DNA from 2 places in the Polymorphospora sp. NPDC050346 genome. Region 1 is predicted to be linked to the other one. Evidence: riboswitches for the same ligand, from Rfam matches in the RefSeq annotation. Region 1 holds a riboswitch; the other holds the start of a gene.
What was found. A riboswitch is a leader RNA that binds a small molecule or an ion and turns the genes downstream of it on or off. The one in region 1 is predicted to bind guanidine.

Region 1 (7,067 bases):
CCGCAGTTGACCCGCTCCTGCCGCCACGGCAGTTTTTCGAGCGGGACCGCCGGCCGCAGGCCGGGGAACCGGCGCAGCAGGGTGCCGATCGCCACCTCGATCTGCAAACGGCCGAGCGCCGCGCCGAGACAGAAGTGCGGGCCGTGCCCGAAGGCCAGGTGCGGGTTCTGGGCGCGCCCGATGTCGAAGGCGCCGGGGTCGGGGAAGACGTCGGGGTGCCGGTTGGCCGCCCACGGCACCGCCATCACCGTGTCGCCGGCCCGGATGAGGTGCCCGGCCAGTTCGACGTCGCCGACCGCGGTCTGCGGCAGGAACATCGGGCTGACCGACGTCCACCGCAGGATCTCGTCGACCGCGGACGGCAGCAGCCCGGGGTCGGCGCGCAGCCGGTCGAGCTGGTCGGGGTGCAGGAAGAGGGCGCGCAGGCCGGCGCTGGTGGAGTTGATCTCCCGTCCGCCGATGAGTACGCCGACCGCCAGCCCGACGATCTCCTCGTCGCTGAGCTCGTCGTCGGCCTGCGCAGCGAGCCACGCCGAGAACAGGTCGTCGCCGGGCCGCTCCCGCTTGGCGGCCAGCCGCCCGGCGAGGTAGGCGCGCAGTTCGGCGACGGCCCGGACCGCCTCGGGGGAGTCCTGCCCGGCGATGGCCAGGATCGCCGCCGTCCACTCGGCGAACCGGTCGCGGTCGGCCAGCGGCACCCCGAGCACCTCGCAGATGACCCGCACCGGCAGCGGGGCGACCAGGGCGGCGATCAGGTCGGCGGGGCTGCCGCCGGCCACCATCTCGTCGAGCAGGTCGTCGGTGATCTGCTGCACCCGGGGCCGGTACGCCTCGACCCGGCGGGCGGTGAACGCCCGGGCGGCCAGTCGGCGCAGGCTGGTGTGCGCCGGTCCGTTCATGCTCAGCTCCCGGACCGGGCAGCCGCCGCCGTCTCCGCCGCCGCCGGTGGGGTAGGGGTCGCCGTGCCGGGTGAAGCGCGGGTCGGCGAGCACCGTGCAGACCTCGTCGTAGCCGACCACGAGCCAGGCCGGGCGGCCGCCCGGCAGCTCCACCCGGCTCACCGGCTCGGTCCGCACCATCTTGAGCAACTCGTCGGGCAGGTCGCCGTGGAACGGCTCGAAGGGATAGCTGCGCAACTGTTCACCGGTCGTCATGGATTCCCCTCGAGGCGGCGCCAGGAATTGAAGCATACGATTCCGGTCCGGCCGGCGGGAGCGCCCGTACGGCCGGGTTTGTGATCGGGTTGACACCGGGTATCGGTGCTGGTCGGGGCGCTGTCGGCCGTAGCGTGTCAGGGTGCGTGGGGCTGCTGAGACGAACGCCGGGCGACGCTGGTCGACCCCGGAGGTGCTGCGTACCCGGGGTGCCCGGGTCTGGACCCACCGGCGGGTGATGATCCAGGCCGGCTCCGCCGCCGGCCTCGCCTGGTTCCTCGCCCAGTACGTGATGGGGCACGAGATGCCGTTCTTCGCGCCGATCTCGGCGGTGCTGGTGCTCGGTGCCTCGGCCGGCCAGCGGCTGCGCCGCACCGTCGAACTCGTGGTCGGCGTCGCGGTCGGCATCTTCGTCGGCGACCTGCTGATCGTGCTGTTCGGGGCCGGCCCGCTGCAACTGGCGCTGGTGGTCGGCCTGGCCGTCGGGGCGGCGCTGTTCCTCGGCAGCGGCGCCCTGCTGATCAACCAGGCCGCGGCGTCGGCGGTGCTGATCGCCACCCTCTACCCGCCGTCGGGCGGCATCTACTACACCCGCTGGCTCGACGCGCTGATCGGCGGCGCGGTGGCGTTCGGCGTACACGCCCTGCTGCTGCCCGGCGACCCGCTGGCCACGGTCGGCCGGGCGGTCGGGCCGGTGCTCTCCACCCTCGCCGACGCGCTGACCGCGACCGGCCGGGCACTGCGCGAGGCCGACCCGGCGGCGGCCGACGCCACCCTGGCCGGGCTGCGGGCCACCGAGCCGCTGCTGCAGGAGCTGACCGACGCGCTGGCCGGCGCCCGCGAGACGGTCGCGGTGTCACCGATCCGCTGGGGCGACAAGTCGGCGCTCGGCATGTACGTCACCGCCGCGCCGCACCTGGATCACGCGGTACGCAACGCGCGGGTGCTCGCCCGCCGGCAGCGGGCCGCGTTGCGTACCCGGGAGGCGGGTCCGCCGGTGCTGGCCGAGGCGCTCGACGAGCTGGCGGCGGCGGTCCGGGCCCTGCACGACGACCTGGACCGGGGACGGGAGTCGGTGGACGGCCGCCGGCACGCCGTCCGGGCCGCCCAGCTCGCCGGCGAGGTGTACGCCGCCGGGGTCGGGCTGTCGACGGCCGCGATCGCGGCGCAGGTCCGTTCGGTGGCGGTCGACCTGATGCTGGCCTCCGGGCTGGAGGAGACCGCCGCGCACGCCGCCCTGGACCCGGCCGGCGGTGCGGTCACCGACGGCGACGATTGACCGCGGACCCCGCGATGCGGCCGTGCCGGCCATCCATTGTGGATGACCGGCACGGCGGTGGTGGAAATCTGATCAGACGCCGGAGATGCTGGTGATCCACGCCCGGTTGGCCGCCACCGAGGCGTAGTTCTGGAGGGTGCTGCCGTTGCCGGTCGAGCAGACGCCGACCTGCTGGCCGTTGTAGAACTGCGGGCCGCCGGAGTCGCCCTGCCAGGCCACGCCGTTGCCGCGGTTGCTGCGGATGGCCGGGCCGCCGTACGCGTCGGTGGCGCTGAGCGAGGTGACGCCGACGGTGGCGGTCTTCAACTGCGACGACGGGGCACAGTTGGTGCAGGTACGGCCCCAGCCGTAGATCTGGTTCGTGGAGTTGAGCGGCGGGTTCACGTTGGCCAGGGTCACCACCGACGGGCTGGTGATCGCGCTGCTCAACCTCAGCAGGGCGACGTCATTCTGGCCGTAGGTGGCCGAGACCGTACGGGTCTGGCCGCCGGAGCCGTAGAAGACGCTGCCGACCCGGACCGACATTGTGCCGCCGAGGCAGTGCCGGGCGGTGAGCACCCAGTTCGCGTGGATCAGCGAGCCGGAGCAGGCGAACGAGCCGTTCTGGAACACCGCCGCGGCCCACGGGGCCGAGGCGACGGTGCCGCCGCCGATGATCGGCGCGGGCGCGGCGGCCGCGACGGAGGGGGCGACGAGGGCGCCGGTGAGTGCGGTGGCGAGGATCGCCAGGGTCAGTCGGATGCGCAAGACGGGCTCCTTACCGAGGGATTCCACCCGGGGTTCCGGGGCGGTCGGGCCGACGGCGGGACGGATTCGATGCGATCCGCGCCGCCGGGTCTCACTGCCGGCGAACGGATGACTGCCGGCCTGAGGCATCACGCTAGGAGCGGTCCGTGGCATTCACAAGTATCGATAGTCTTGTTTTCGGATGGTGCGGTCCCGCCGCTGCCGACTTGCGTGCCGGTGTGGTGAGCCCAGCCACCATGGGCCCGCCGGCCACCCCGGTCGGCTAGGGTGGCAAGCGGCGCCCGATCTGGCGGGTCGCCCCGGACGAGCCGCGTGTCGTACCCGGTGGTGCGAAGACGACACGCAACCCATCACGGCCTCCGCCGCACCTTTCTCCTCCCGTTCCGCCCCGCCGCCGACGCGTGCCCGGGCCGTACGGCCGCGACCGGGGCCGACCCGCGCGGAAAGGACGGAATAGACATGGCATGGCTGCTACTGGTGATCTCCGGGATCCTGGAGACGGTGTGGGCGATCGCGCTGGGCCGCAGCGCCGGCTTCACCCGACCCGTACCGTCGCTGGTCTTCGCGGTCGCGCTGGTGCTCAGCATGGCGGGGCTCGCCCTCGCCCTGCGCGACATCCCGATCGGCACCGGCTACGCCGTCTGGGTCGGCATCGGTGCCGTCGGCACCGCCATCGTCGGGATGGTCGCCCTGGGCGAACCGGTGACCGTCGCCCGGATCACCTGCCTGCTGCTGGTGGTCGCCGGCGTCGTCGGACTCAAGGTGTTCCACTGAGTAACCGGCCCGCTACCAGCGTCCACTGACGTGCCGACGGCTGTCCACCGATCGGTGGACAGCCGTTGTCAATCTTCCGGGCGTCCCGGGCGGCCGCGCCGGCCGCGATGATCGATACATGACTGATTCCGCCGTGCGAGTACGCGGCCTGACCAAGCGCTACCGCGACAACCTCGCGGTCAACAACGTGGACCTCAACATCGCCACCGGCGAGATCTTCGCTCTGCTCGGCCCCAACGGCGCGGGCAAGACCACCACCGTCGAGATCCTCGAGGGCTACCGCGACCGCGACGGCGGCGAGGTGGAGGTGCTCGGCGCCGACCCGCAGCGGGCCAGCCGCCGCTGGCGCTACGGGATCGGCATCGTCCTGCAGGACGCGTCCGACCTCAGCGAGCTGACCGTCCGGGAGACCGTACGGCACTTCGCCCGCTACTACCCCAACCCCCGCGACCCCGACCAGGTCATCGAGCAGGTCGGTCTCGCCGCCAAGGCCAACTCCCGGGTCAGTACCCTGTCCGGCGGCCAGCGGCGCCGCATCGACGTCGCCGTCGGCATCGTCGGCAACCCGGCCCTGCTCTTCCTCGACGAGCCGACCACCGGGTTCGACCCGCAGGCCCGCCGGCAGTTCTGGGACCTGATCCGCTCCCTGACCCAGGAGAACGGCACCACCGTCCTGCTGACCACGCACTACCTGGAAGAGGCGGAGAACCTCGCCGACCGGGTCGCGGTCATCGTCAAGGGCCAGGTCGTCGCCGAGGGCGACCCGGCCACCCTCGGCGGACGCGCCGAGGCCAAGGCGACCGTCTCCTGGCTCGAGGACGGTGAGCACCGCACCCGCGAGGCCACCGACCCGGGCCCCATCATCGCCGAACTGACCACCAAGTACGGCGGCACCGTCCCCGGCCTGACCGTCAGCCGACCCAGCCTCGAAGACGTCTACCTCGACCTGATCGGGAGCGCCCAGAAATGACCGCGACCACCACCCGCCCCGCCACCACCGGGAAGGATCCCTCCGCGGTCGCCCTCGGCCTGCACCGGGGCGTGATCGAACTCAAGGGCTTCTTCCGTGAGTGGGACAACGTCGTCTTCACCTTCGCCCTGCCGATCGTGCTGCTCGCCCTGCTCGGCTCGCTGTTCAGCGGCATCTACGAGGGCAGCACCGTCACCTCGGCGCAATACTTCGTACCCAGCATGATCGCCGCCGGTGTCGCCTCGGCAACCTTCGTCAACCTCGGCATCAGCATCGCCGCGGACCGCGACGACGGCACCCTGAAGCGGCTGCGCGGCGCCCCGATGCCGAAGTCGTCGTACTTCCTCGGCAAGGTCGTCATGGTGCTGGTCATCAGCGTCGCCGAGGTAATCATCCTGCTCGGCCTCGGCATGCTGCTCTTCGACGTCGAACTGCCGAGCGAGGCCTCCCGCTGGGTCACCTTCGGCTGGGTCTTCCTGCTCGGCGTCATCGGCTGCTCGTTCCTCGGCATCGCCGCCAGCAGCCTGGCCCGTACCGAGCGCAGCGCCGCCGCGGTGATGAACCTGCCGTACATCGTGCTGGCCTTCATCTCCGGCATCTTCTACACCCCGATCAGCGCGCTGCCCGAGCCGCTGCAGCAGCTCGGCGCGATCTTCCCGCTGAAGTGGATGGCCCAGGGCTTCCGGTCGGTGTTCCTGCCGGACGACATCCTGCCGCAGGAGATCGTCACCACCTCGTGGGAGCATGGGCGGATCGCCCTGGTCCTGGGAGCGTGGTGCATTGGAGGTCTGCTGCTGTGCCTGACGACCTTCCGCTGGCGCGGACGGCGGGACCGGTAGTCCCCATGGAGGACACGCCGACCTGGCTGAACCGCTTCCCGATGTGGGACGCCTACTTCGGGCTGGTCGCCGTCGGCACGTCGGGCTTCGTCGCCACCACCGGCTCCGTGCCGGTGGTGGCGCGGGCCTGGGCGGTCGCCCTGCTGGCCGGCCTCGCCGCCTGGTACTGGCTGTACGGCCGGCCACTGATCCGCGGCGAGATCGAGGACCGCCGGGGCTACGTCTACTTCGCCGGCGTCGTCGTCCTGCTCACCCCGGCCGTCGCATTGGTCAGCGTCTCGTCGTTCGCGCTGCTCGCGCTCTGCCCGCAGGCGTACATGCTGATGGACGCGCTGCGGGCGACGATCGCCGTACTCGTCCTCAACGCCGCCGACGTGGTGGTGGCGTACGGGTCCACCCGCGACCTGGCCGACACCGTCGCCGGCCCGCTGCCGGTCGCGGCGACCATCGTCGTCGGCTCCGCCGTCTTCGGCACCTGGGCCCGCCGGGTCACCACCCAGAACGACGAACGCGCCCGGCTCATCCGCCAACTCGACGGCAGCCGCGCCGAGGTCGCGCGGCTGTCACACGAGGCCGGCGTACTCGCCGAACGGCAACGCCTCGCCGGCGACATCCACGACACCGTCGCCCAGGGGCTGACCAGCGTCATCATGCTCATCCAGGCGGCCGACGCCGAACTGGAGCGCGACGTCGCCCAGGCCCGCCGGCACCTCGGCCTGGCCCTCGACACCGCCCGCGACAACCTCTCCGAGGCCCGCGCCCTGGTCGGCGCGCTCACCCCGACCGAACTCGACGGATCGTCGCTGGCCGACGCGCTCGCCCGGCTGGTCGACCGGTTCGGCCGGGAAACCGGCGTACGCGTCGACTTCAGCACCGAGGGCGAACCCGTCGGGCTGGCCACCGCGGTCGAGGTGGTCCTGCTCCGGGCGGTGCAGGAGTCGCTGGCCAACGTCCGTCGGCACTCCGGCGCCGGGCTGCTCACGGTGCGGCTCGCACACCTCGGCGGCACCGTCGCCGTCGAGGTCGCCGACGACGGGCGCGGGTTCGATCCCGAAAAGGCGTCCGGTGGTTACGGGCTCGGTGCCATGCGGGCCCGGGTCGAGCAGGTGTCCGGCAAGCTGAGCATCGACTCGGAACCCGGCCGCGGCACCACGATCAGGGTGGAGGTGCCCGACCTTTGATCTCCGTACTGCTGGTCGACGACCATCCGGTGGTCCGCGCCGGGGTGCGCGGCATGCTCGACGGCGAGGCCGACATCGCCGTCGTCGGCGAGGCCGGCTCCGGCGCCGAGGCGGTCACCGCCG
Region 2 (7,067 bases), on a different contig from region 1:
TGGTGAAGCCGCTGCTGGCCACCCCGGCGCACGCCGTCTGGCTGCTGCCGACGCCGGCGTTCCGGCGGGCCGCGTTCGCCAGCCGCGGTTCGCTGTGGACGATCGCCGGCCGGACCAGCGTCCCGGAGCGCGCCCTGCGCAACCTGCTCGAACGTGACCGGATGTTCACCCAGCGGCTACGGGAGGAGACGGGCGTCCTCGGCCTGCACGCCGTCGACGTCGACCCGTCGTCGACCGAGGACGGTCTGGTCGACCGGGTCACGCGTTCGCTCGGCCTCTGAAACCCTCGACCATCGGCGTACGACCTCAGGATCGAGCCGGACTTCCGCTTTCCGGCTCGACCGTGCTCGCGGCGCTCGTCACCCGGGCACGGCGTCGGGTCCCCATCAGCGCGCCGATGCTGGCGGCCACGACCAGGGCGATCCCCGCCGCCTGTACGGGACGCAGCACCTGTCCGAGCAGGAGGAAGCCGGCCAGGGCACCGCCGGCCGGAGCCATGCTGACGAGGATTCCGAAGACGTGGCTCGGCAGGTGCCGCAGCGCGTAGAGGTCACACAGGTACGGCACGGCCGAGGAGAGGAGCGCCACCAGCATCCCGGTCAGCAGCACGTCCTGCTGCAGCAGTTGGCGACCGCCGATCACGGCGCCGAACGGCAGCGCGAGGACGAAGCCGACGGCCAGCGCGAAACACAACCCGTCCGCGTTGCCGTACCGCTGGCCGATCCGCTTGCTGCCGACGATGTACAGCGCCCGGCACGTCGCGGCGACGAGCGCGAACCCGATCCCCCATCCGTCGAGGTGGCCGACGTTCCAGGTCAGCAGGACGACACCCGCGGCGGCGACCAGACCCCAGATCCGGTCCCGGAACCGGGCCGCGCCGATCAGTACGACGGCCAGCGGCCCGAGGAACTCCAGCGTCGTGGCGACACCCAGCGGGAGGCGGCTGATCGCCGCGAAGAACGAGGCGTTCATGAGCGCGAGCACCGCGCCGAACGTGACGACCAGTGGGAGGTCGCCGCGGGTGATGCGGCCGACCTTCGGCCGTACGGCGATCCAGGTGAACACGGCGGCGAAGCCGAGCCGCAGGGTGGCGGCGGGCACCGCGCCGATCCTGGCGGCGAGACCTGTCGCGAAGACCGCCCCCAGTTGAAGGCTCGTCATCTGCAGGAAGACCAGCATCGTCGACACCGTCGTACGGCGTTCGGCGACGTCCGTACGCGCGCCGTGGGTGCGTGGCTCGGGCTCGAGTTCCAATCCGGGCCTTTCTTGCGTTCGCGGGTGGTGTCCCGGTTTGCATCTTCATCACGCCCCCGTTGGGGCCGCTGGCGGGCGTTGCCTCCCGTAGCCGCACCCGCCCGGCTCCGCCGGCGGGTGTGGCTACGGCTTCGGCGTCCACGACTCAGAGCGCCCGGGTCGCACCGTCGCGAGTAGGCTCACCTCCGAATCGCAGGAGAAGGTGTAGACCTGGATCGACCCGCTGCGGGATTGGAGATAGATGGCGACGCCGGTGGCGGTTCGGTGACAGGACAGCACGCGGCCGTCCCGGTCGGGCGGCCGGTCGTGGGCGGAGATCACAGCTCCCCCTCTGTAATAGTCGTAGCGCCATAGAGCCTTACATGTGAGCATACGTAAGATGTCATTCGACTTCAACGGTTACCGCAGCGACGGGCTGGCGCTCGCCGCACTCCTTGTCAACGCGGTCCACGCGGGACAGCCCCCCGAGCAGCTCCACGCCCTGCTCGTAGAGCAGGGCGTGATCGTGGACGACTCCGTCCTCGACCGTGCCATCGACCTGGTCGACTGGATACATGGGCTGCGACGGGTGTTCGCCGCCGCCTCCGCCGAGGAAGCCGGTCAGACCGTCAACGAGTTGCTGGCGAAGGTCGCGTTCGCGCCCCACGTCGTCGATCACGGCAACGGTCTGCACATGCACTACGCACCACCGGAGGCGTCGACGGTGCACCGCGTCCAGACGAACACCGCCATGGCGCTCGCACTGCAGATCGCCGAATCGGGGGTGACCCGCTTCGGCGTGTGTCCGGCCGACTCGTGCGGACGCGTCTTCGTGGACGCCTCACGTAACGGAAAGCGCCGCTACTGCTCCGGGGCCTGCTCGAATCGCAGCAACGTGGCGGCGCACCGGGCCCGCCAGGCCGCCGAGGCCGGAACCGACCGCAGGAACATCTGAGCCCCAAGACTGTTCGAGCGTGCCGTACCGCCGTCAGGGCACGGGCCGGCGGAACCGTGGGGCCGCGTACGCCTGGGTCGAGCCACCGCCACCGCCGTCGTCGTGCCGGAGGCTGTGACGATGCCCCGGCCACGACCTGCTGCCGCGACCGAGGAGGCCACCCGGTGAGCAAGACCGTCGCGTACCCGTTCGACGACCGGGCCCGCACGCTGTGCCCCGGCCTGCGCGTCGACACCGTGCTGCACCGCACCGACAAGGCGGTCCTGCTCGCCGGCACGCTCGACGGCCTCGACGTGGTCGCCAAGCTCCTCATCGACACCGACCCGTTCTGGCAGGCCAAGTTCACCGCCGAGATCGACACCTACCGGGCGTTCGAGGTTGCGCCACCGCCGGTGCCCGCGCCGAGGTTGCTCGCCGCCGACCCGGACGCCGGTGTGCTGGTGTCCACCCGCCTGCCCGGCGTGCCGGCGGCCCGCGACCGGTACCCGACGGCGCTGTCCCCGGACGACGTAAGGGTGATGCTCCAGGCGGCCCGGGACCTGCGGGGGTGGTCGGCGCCGGACGACCTGTTCCCGGCGGTGTGGGACTACCCGCACCGCTTCGGCCGGTACCGCACCGAACACGGTCTGCTCGACGCCCGCGACGAGGCCGCCCTGAACGCGCTCGCCGCCGCGGCCGGGCCGATGCGCCTGGCGCACGGCGACCTGCTGCCCGCCAACGTGCTCCGGGCCCCCGGCGGGGTGCTGACCGGGGTGCTGGACTGGGGAGTTCACCGGCCGGTTCCTACCCGGTCTCGACGCGGCGTTGCTGTGGATCGTGCTCGGGCAACTGCCCGCCGCCCGCCGTGACGCCGAACAGATCGCCGGCGACGGCGTACCGCGACAGGCCGGGTTCTGGGCCAATGCCGCCACCCTGTGCGTGCGAGAGTTGCGTACCCACGGCGAACTACCCGACGGACCGTTGCGGGCCGCCCGGCTGCCCTACCTGCGGGCGACGTGGGAAACCGTCCGGGGACGGGTGCACGAGCTGGCCGGGCAACTGTGACGAGCCGGGGCGCGCGTGGCCCAGGGCAAGGGGGCGACATGACGCCCGCAGCCGCCGAGCGGCGGAAGTCCCGTGAAAGATCTCCTGGCATGGTGTCGGATCCGGGGCGAGTCGTTCGTAGAACAGGTGAGAGGCGGCCGGAGGAGGCCGCCGGGGCAAAGGAGTGACGGGATGACGCAGTACCTGATCTCGTTCGATGACGGCGCCATGGACCACATCTCCGAGGAGGACCTGCCCGATGTGGGCAAGGCAGCGCACGCGGTGGTCCAGGAGGCCGTCAACGCCGGCGTGTTCGTGTTCGGCGCCGGACTGGAAAGGCAGCGGGCGAGCGTCGTCGCCACCGACGGGCTGGTCACCGACGGCCCCTACCCGGAGACCAAGGAGGTCATCGGCGGGCTAGTGATCGTCGACGTGACCTCGCGCGAAGAGGCGCTGGCGTGGGCCGCCAAGTTCGCCGCCGCTTGCCGCTGTGCGCAAGAGGTCCGGGCACTCATGCCCGACCCCGAAACAGACGCGATGCTCCGCCAGGCTGACAGACGCCGGTAGGCGTCATCGCTAGAGTTTCCGACTGTGCCCAGAGCCTTGCGCACCCCGTCGTGGATACGTTGATCACCTACTACGACGACGCCACGGACACCAGTTCGTCCTGACGCGCATGCTGTGACACCCGATCCCCCGGTGCCTGACTCGACAAGACCGGTGTGGCGCGGTCAGCTCTGCCCGCTCGTTGGTGGCACGTTGGCCCATACACACTTAGCTACGACTGAGTACGCAGACCACCTTGCCGAGGATCACCGCCCGGTCACCGGGGATGACGGGGTAGCGCGGATTACGGGGTAGCAGGTCCACGGCGCCATCGCGGATACGCAAGACCTTGACGGTGGCCTCGTCGTCGATCATCGCGGCGACGATGTCGCCACTGTCGGCCACCGCTTGCTGCCGCACCACGACGACGTCACCGTCCGCGATGCCAGCTTCGACCATCGAATCTCCACGGACGTGCAGGGCGAACAGCCTTCCGTGGCCGACCAGTTTCCTGGGCAGGGTCAGGACTTCCTCGACGTGCTCCTCGGCCAGAATGGGAGCGCCGGCAGCGATCGAGCCCAGCAGTGGAACCTGGACGCCCGAGCGCTCGCCCGGATCGGCAGGGGCGTCCGAGTGTCGCGACGGGCGGGCGTCCACCGCGCGTGGCCCGCGTGCAGCCCGGCGCAGGAATCCGCGCTCTTCGAGCACCTTCAGGTGGTACGCCACCGACGACGGCGACCCGAGTCCGACCGCAGCGCCGATCTCCCGCACCGTCGGTGGATACCCGTGGCGCTCGACCCACTGCCGTATCACGGCCAGGATCTGCTGTTGGCGAGGACTCAAGCCGGGCAGGTCCGGCGGCAGCTCCGAGGACGTCATCCTCGGACGATACCCCCGCGTTCGATCAAATGTGCTAACCGTTTGCGTCTTCAGTTCAGGCCTGCCGGGTAGGTCGACTCCAGGCGCCGGTTCGCTCGGCAGCCCCGTGCGGTTTCGGGATGGCCGGGCGAGTGGCTCCAGCTTCAGCAGTCAGGCGCGTTCACTCACCAAGCTTCCCGCGCCGACGGTGCTTCCAATTATTGGATTACCGGTAACTGCAATCCGATAATTGCCTCCAGGGGAAGCGGACATAAGTACCCAAAATCCCCGTACACCATAATGACCGTTATGGTGTAACAGGATGGTCGGCTGCAATCCGGGTGGCAGAGGCTGCTGTTCCGGTCCCGCTGTAACTGACACCTTCCCGCGCAACTGATACGCCGGACCACCGGTCTGACAAACGGCCCACCCGATCTGATGAGAAGACCGACGTCGATGGCCGGTTTGGCCACGCGCGACGCTGTCGACGTCTCAGACGTCCCTGAGGCAGTCAGGTCCGTTGCGGACAGGGGGAAGGCTTGTTACGTTCCTCCGTTGGAGGCGGATGATCGCCGTCCCCGGACGAGATGTGCGCCGTACCCGGTCTGCAAAGACGACGCTCGCAGGAGACGTCATGACCGGCCGTACGCACCCGATCGACTTCACCTCACCGCCCGCCGAGGGGCGAAGCCTCGACGTGCGATGGATCCACGGCTCGGAGTCGGCCAGGCATAACACCGACCCCGAGATCCAGGTGCACGCCTACGACGCGCACACGGTCATCCTGCGGCAGAACATGGCGGTCAACTACGAGGCGCCGTTTCTGTTCCTGCTCTTCGGTAACGACCGCGCCGTCCTGCTCGACACCGGGGCCACCGCCCGCCGCGGAGTTCTTCCCGCTACGCCGCATCGTTGACGAACTGGTGGCGCGGTGGCTGGCCGACAACCCCCGCGATAGGTACGAACTGCTGGTCCTGCACACGCATGCCCACGGCGACCATGTTGCCGGCGACGGGCAGTTCGCCGACCGGCCCGACACCGTGGTCGTGGGCGCCGACCGCGCGACCGCGTGGGCCTACCTCGGCCTTGGCGGCGATCTGGACCGGGTGACCACGCTCGACCTGGGCGGGCGGGTGCTGGAGTGCCTGGCCAGCCCCGGCCACCACGAGGCGGCGGTGACCTTCTACGACGCCTACACCGGTTTCCTCTTCACCGGCGACACCGTCTACCCCGGGCGCCTCTACGTGCAGGACTGGGCAGCCTTCCGAGACACCATCGACCGCCTCGTCCGCCTCACCGACACGCGCGCGGTGAGCCACGTCCTCGGCTGCCACATCGAGATGACCACCACGCCCGGCGTCGACTACCCGATCCGCACCACGTACCAGCCCGACGAGCCACCGTTGCAGATGAGCCCCCAGCGCCTGCGGGACATCCGTGCGGCCATCGACGAGGTCGCCGAGCAGACCGGACGGCACTCCTACGCCGACTTCATCATCTGCCGGTAACCGTGATGGGTGGCCATCCCCCCGGCCGGTCACCACCGCTGCCGTGGTGATCGGCCGTGCCTTCGTCGACAGCTGGATGGAAGACCCAATCGATCTCATAACCCCAGCTCGACGGAGGTTCGCCGGGGGACCGGACACCAAATACGGCTGCTGCGCCACGAACACACAACTACGGTGCTCCGATGCAGGCATATGAGGCTCAGCGGGCAACACAGGCAGCCATATCGAGCGCCTCATGGCTAGGCCTAACCGCCCACGACGCCGCCGTCCTGCACAACTCGAACACGCTCACCCTGCGTTTGCAGCCCTGCGACGTGCTCGCCCGGGTGGCGCCGGCCGCGCATCAGTGCGCCCAGCTTGAAGTGGATGTCGCTCAGCGGTTGGCCGAGGTCGGGAGCCCGGTGGCCGCGCTGGAATCGCCCCAGGTCTTTGTCCGGGGCGACTACGTGGTCACCTTCTGGACCTACTACGAACCGGTGACTACCCATTCGCTCTCAAACGCCGAGTACGCCGGCGCGCTCGAACGTCTGCACGCCGGAATGCGGAAGGTCGACCTGCCCACCCCGCATTTCACGGACCGGGTTTCCGAGGCCCAGACGCTCGTGGCCGACCATGCCCGAACACCGGAGCTGGCCGACCTGAACCGGGTCTTCCTCGCCAGCACGTTGGACCGCCTGCGACGAGCGGTCAGCGAGAGCGGCCGCCCCGAGCAGCTCCTGCACGGCGAACCCCATCCGGGCAACCTGCTCTTGACCCGGACCGGCCCGCTTTTCATCGACTTCGAGACGTGCTGCCGGGGGCCGATCGAGTTCGACCTGGCCCACGCGCCCGACAAGGTCGGAGACCACTACCCGAACGTCGATCACCGACTGCTCCGAGATTGCCGGACCCTCGTGCTGGCGATGATCACAGCGTGGCGCTGGGATCGCGACGACCAGTTCCCC

Region 2: linked by a shared signal. The riboswitch ahead of AB0I42_RS25975 (hypothetical protein) and the one ahead of AB0I42_RS05060 (SMR family transporter) in region 1 are both predicted to bind guanidine.

The regions. Positions count from the first base shown of each region.
Region 1 covers NZ_JBFAKM010000003.1:150,147-157,213, reverse strand. Annotated here, with positions in the region: gene AB0I42_RS05075 (cytochrome P450) at 1-1,154, opposite strand, end outside; gene AB0I42_RS05080 (glycosyltransferase) at 1-10, shown strand, start outside; gene AB0I42_RS05070 (FUSC family protein) at 1,297-2,433, shown strand; gene AB0I42_RS05065 (DUF1986 domain-containing protein) at 2,506-3,180, opposite strand; guanidine-III (ykkC-III) riboswitch at 3,455-3,525, shown strand; gene AB0I42_RS05060 (SMR family transporter) at 3,640-3,954, shown strand; gene AB0I42_RS05055 (ABC transporter ATP-binding protein) at 4,073-4,924, shown strand; gene AB0I42_RS05050 (ABC transporter permease) at 4,921-5,763, shown strand; gene AB0I42_RS05045 (sensor histidine kinase) at 5,769-6,944, shown strand; gene AB0I42_RS05040 (response regulator transcription factor) at 6,941-7,067, shown strand, end outside.
Region 2 covers NZ_JBFAKM010000029.1:36,496-43,562, forward strand. Annotated here, with positions in the region: gene AB0I42_RS25940 (hypothetical protein) at 1-281, shown strand, start outside; gene AB0I42_RS25945 (EamA family transporter) at 307-1,254, opposite strand; gene AB0I42_RS25950 (CGNR zinc finger domain-containing protein) at 1,634-2,188, shown strand; gene AB0I42_RS25955 (phosphotransferase) at 2,353-3,036, shown strand; gene AB0I42_RS25960 (hypothetical protein) at 3,005-3,232, shown strand; gene AB0I42_RS25965 (YciI family protein) at 3,404-3,778, shown strand; gene lexA (transcriptional repressor LexA) at 3,986-4,636, opposite strand; guanidine-III (ykkC-III) riboswitch at 5,171-5,238, shown strand; gene AB0I42_RS25975 (hypothetical protein) at 5,250-5,531, shown strand; gene AB0I42_RS25980 (MBL fold metallo-hydrolase) at 5,539-6,123, shown strand; gene AB0I42_RS25985 (aminoglycoside phosphotransferase family protein) at 6,306-7,067, shown strand, end outside.